Regions from separate parts of the Bacteroides maternus genome, predicted to be linked through region 2. Evidence: riboswitches for the same ligand, from Rfam matches in the RefSeq annotation. Region 2 holds a riboswitch; the other holds the start of a gene.
The links. A riboswitch is a leader RNA that binds a small molecule or an ion and turns the genes downstream of it on or off. The one in region 2 is predicted to bind thiamine pyrophosphate.
Positions count from the first base shown of each region.

Region 1: it holds a riboswitch for thiamine pyrophosphate, as region 2 does, so the genes downstream of both, VYM24_RS09010 (TonB-dependent receptor) here and VYM24_RS01155 (thiamine phosphate synthase) in region 2, are expected to answer to the same signal.

Region 1 is NZ_CP143867.1:2,519,088-2,521,556, reverse strand. It holds gene VYM24_RS09020 (hypothetical protein) at 208-456, shown strand; gene VYM24_RS09015 (mechanosensitive ion channel family protein) at 562-1,434, opposite strand; TPP riboswitch at 1,577-1,673, shown strand; gene VYM24_RS09010 (TonB-dependent receptor) at 1,708-2,469, shown strand, end outside.
Region 2 is NZ_CP143867.1:327,789-330,257, reverse strand. It holds gene thiC (phosphomethylpyrimidine synthase ThiC) at 1-684, opposite strand, end outside; gene VYM24_RS01155 (thiamine phosphate synthase) at 702-1,322, opposite strand; TPP riboswitch at 1,382-1,476, opposite strand; gene VYM24_RS01150 (exodeoxyribonuclease X C-terminal domain-containing protein) at 1,531-2,382, opposite strand.

The DNA.
Region 1 (2,469 bases), 2.2 Mb from region 2:
CAGAGATGAAGTTTGTCCCTATGGTGGTACGTCAGTTTCCCCTTGATGGGAACGAGCGTTTCCCTTAATGGGAACGACAGTTGATTGACTTTTAGTATATTAAAGCTATTAATTCCTCTCTGAGTTAAAAAAGGAATTAATAGCTTTTGTATGAACTAACCGTTCACAGCAGACGTTATATCAATAGAACTTTAAATACCAATGATCATGGAAAAGTATCTGATTCATAGTAATGAGTTGCATTTCATCAACAAGGAACGCATTCATAAGGAAGTAGAGAAAATGGTAGAGTCATTAGACATGGCAGCAGGTTCCACCAAAGGATTCGACCTGTATACCGTAGTAGAAAGTTATTTCACTGATCTAGAAAAGCGAAAGGAAATCAATCGCTTACTGCATATAGAGAAAGATGAATGTGAAGCCATAGAAGAAGAACTCGGAGTATATGAAATGTGATTTACAATAAAAACTATCACGAGTATTAACCGTAAATGAATAAAGGGCATAACAACAATTTGTCATGCCCTTTATTCATTTACGGTTATCAATTCCAGACTACTATCAATCCTTTGCCTGATGTACCGTCAGTTGTGGGAAAGGGAAACCGATACCCTCCTTATTGAATACAGAGTAGACGGTCTTGTTCATATCGAAATAAACTCCCCAATAATCCTCACTCTTCACCCAGGCACGGATAATCACATTCACGCTACTGGCATCCAGTGCATGAAGGGCGACAAAAGGAGCCGGATCACTAAGAATCCGCTTGTCTTCGGCAATGATACGACGGGTCGTTTCTTCCACCTTATCAAAATTTTCGCCATACTCCACACCGATTATCCATTCTACACGACGGGTAGCTTCACGACTGTAGTTAGTCACAGTACCACTACTCAACGCACCATTCGGGATATAAATAATCTTATTATCACCGGTAGTCAGAATCGTATGGAAAATCTGAATCTCACGAACCGTACCCGTGATGCCTTGGCTTTCAATCAAGTCACCTACTTTATAAGGACGGAGCAGCAATACAATCAAACCACCTGCAAAGTTCTGCAAGTTACCGGATAATGCCATACCGATAGCCACACCGGCGGATGCCAGCAAGGCAGCAAATGAAGTCGTTTCTACTCCTAATTTACCGATAACGGCAACAATCAATAAGATAGTCAGCAAAATGTTCACCAGACTCTTTACGAAACTTTGGATACTAGCATCCACATGCCGTTTAGACAACAATCGGGCCACCATTTTATTAAGGAAAGATATCAGGAAACGTCCTACAATGAAAATCAGCACAGCGCCAATGATATGACCACCCGCATTTACTCCCCAGTCTATCAGTTGTTGGAGAAAGACTTGCAATTTACTAAAACTATCTTCTACAACAGTTTCGGCAGCAGGAGCCGCCGCTTGTAATAATAATAACATAATATTTGTTCGTTTGAAGTTAATAATTATACTTTCCCGGCAGGACTAAGAAATACCCACCGGCCCACAAAATTAACAAATATTTCCGGTTATCGTTCACTCAATTTGCGTGTTTCACCGAAAACACTTAATTTTGCCCCCGATTTCAACTAAGGGGTGCCCTAATATGACGGGCTGAGATCATACCCATTGACCTGATCCGGGTAGTGCCGGCGGAGGGAAAAGAAGAAAAGCTCCCTTTTTCTGTATTCATCTTTAATAGTTAAAATTGTAATGAGAAAACATGCAATGGCGGCCTGCCTGTTGATGGCAACGCTGAGTGTCTGTGCGCAGACGCATGAGAAAGACAGCTTGCGGGTGATAAGCCTGCAGGAAGTAGAAATTATCTCTACCCGTGCCACGGGAACCACACCTGTGGCGTTTACCAATGTTAGTAAAGAACAACTTAAGAAGCAGAATTTCGGGCAAGATATTCCCTATCTGTTGTCATTTACTCCGTCAGTACTGACAACGAGCGATGCAGGTGCAGGTATCGGTTACACGAGCATCCGGGTACGCGGAACAGATGCTACACGCATCAACGTAACCACTAATGGCATACCCATGAACGATGCGGAAAGTCATTCTATCTTTTGGGTTAATACTCCCGATCTTGCCTCTTCGCTCCAGGACTTGCAGATTCAACGGGGAGCGGGAACTTCCACTAATGGCGCCGGAGCGTTCGGTGCCAGTATCAATATGAAAACACAAGGTATTCTGCCCACACCGTATGCGGAGTTTTCCGGCTCTTACGGCTCATTCAATACACATAAAGAAACCGTAAAAGTAGGTACGGGGCTCATTAATGGACGCTGGGGATTCGATGCACGTTTATCTAATATCCACAGTGACGGCTACCGTGACCGCGCCAGTGCTGACTTGAAGTCTTACTTTGTACAAGGCGGATACTATGGAGACAAGACCACTATTAAATTCATCACCTTCGGAGGAAAAGAAGAGACCTATCATGCTTGGGATGGTCTGGATAAAGAAACA
Region 2 (2,469 bases):
ACCCCATTTGCAACTCCAGACGGCCTTTTCCACTTCTTCTTCAATCGTGGAAGAGGTAGCTGAATTTCCGATGTTCGTATTAATCTTTACGAGGAACTTCGAACCGATAATCATGGGTTCTGCTTCAGGATGGTTGATGTTGGCGGGTAAGGCGGCACGTCCTGCCGCAATTTCATCACGCACAAACTCCGGTGTGATGTAAGTTTCTATACCCAACTCTTGGCAGTTCATATTCTCACGGATGGCTACATATTCCATTTCAGGTGTTATGATACCCTGTTTGGCATAGTACATCTGCGTAATCTGCTTGCCTGCTTTGGCACGATAGGGCAAGGTGATATGATCAAAACGCAGAGAGTCAAGACTTTTGTCTGCCAGACGCATCTTGCCATATTCGGAGCTGATTTCCGACAATCGCTCTACATCCCGCTCCTGTATCCACGGTTCGCGGAGGCGGGGCAGACCTTTCTTTAAATCTACCTTCTGTTCCGGATCACTGTATGCGCCGCTTGTATCATATATGTAGACGGGCGCATTCTCCGTCATAACTTTTTTCCCGTTTTCCACTACTACGGTAGGGGTAAGGTTCACTTTGCGCATCCCAACTTTCAGATAAGGATGGAGTTGCCCCTGCATATAGACTTTCTCGGATTCGGGATAAGTAATTTTTGTTTTATCTTCCATGGTTCACTAATTGATTGCTATTGGGTCAGTCGTATAATTGTTTCCATTTCACGTACCGGATTCTCAGCTTTTAGAATACTGCCGCTCAATGCTATTCCGCTCAGTCCTGATGCTTTCAGGGATGGGATGTCCTCACGTGTGATTCCACCGATGGCAACGACAGGAATTGTTATTCCTTCTTCGTGCATTTGCGTCAGGATGGAATGATAACCGTCCAGCGCCAGAATGGGTGATAACTTTTGTTTGGTAGTTGTGAAGCGGAAAGGGCCGCAACCGATGTAGTCGGCGCCATCAGCGGCATGTTGCCGGATGTCCTCGAATGTGTTGGCTGTTCCGCCAATAATGAAATCTTTGCCCAGCCTTTCCCTTGCTTCTTTTATCGGCATATCCAGTTTTCCTAAGTGGACACCGTCCGCGCCAATCTGTTTCACCAGTTCCACGTGGTCATCAATGATGAACGTGGCTCCGTATTGGCGGCAGAGTTCCTGCACTTGCATGGCTGTGGCTTTCAGTTCTTCTGAAGAAGCATCCTTCATCCGAAGCTGAACCCAGCGGCATCCCCCTTCAAGGGCTATGCGTGCGGAGTCCGAATAAGAAATGGATGCCGTAAAATGCGTAATGAATTGTACGTCAAACATTCAAACTCTGAATTTAGAAATTATACTTACAGAAAGGGATAGTAGTATAAACGAATAGTAGAATATAGAAAGAAAATTCCCTTCGACGGTACTAACCGTATCAGGTTCATTGGGTATAATCTCAGCTATTTTTATAGCACCCCCTTTTCTGCCGGTAAAGTAAGGACGAATGTTTTTAATAGGAATAATACCGCTCTATCTTTTAAGTTTATTTAAACTTGACATAATTGAGGCGGGTGTATTGTTTGTTTCCCGAAGTAAAGGTACAAGAGATGCGTGCCGAAGCAATATATACCGATTCTCCGGGCTTGAAAGCGTGCTCCGTAGCAGGTACCTGACAAGATTCCCGGCTTGCCGTACGCGAGCTGGTCCTGAAAGTGACGAGATTGCCGATAGGGTCTTCCAAGGTAAGTATCTGCCGGACATAGAAATAAGGAGTCGTTCCTTTCACGGTGGTTTTGTAAGGATCGTCTTCCAGTCGGACACGGAGCACTTTCAGTGTCAGTTCTTTCACTTTATCTCCTTCTTTCCCCAGAAAACGGCTGGTAGAGTATTTCTGATGCGCCTGTCGCTTCTGAATATCCAGATGGACGGAATGATATACTTGTGCTATTTGTACGAAGCGTTCCTGTTTAGGTATACGTGGAGTAAACTTATAAGCAATCCAACTCACATATGCCGGATCGATACGGAAGATTTCGTGCAGGAAATGTCCATGATACTTTCCGAAAGAGATAATGTCGTCTCCCTTACTCTGCATGCGTTTGGCGTTGTATTCTACCAACAGAATGCAACGTGGAGAATAATAACAGAGGCTGCTTGCCGTTCGCAGACTTTCATGGATGTCTGTGGAAAGGTCTTGGACGTAAAAGATGGACTGTCGTTCGGGAAGAGGGGAATACACCCATAGGGAGTAGCGGGGAGATTCCGGACGGGGCAGTACAACCAGATAAGCACCTGCCTCTTTGTAAGAGGTTCTTCCCTGATTGTATTCGTTTAGTTTCTTGTACAACAGTTCTTGTTCAGCTTCTGATATACCAGGAAGAATCGGATTTGCCATAAGCTCTGAGTTATTTACTCAAATATATGATTTTTCGGGCAAATAATCAAGTTTTGTATGGAAAAGTTTAGGAAGAACTCATAGATA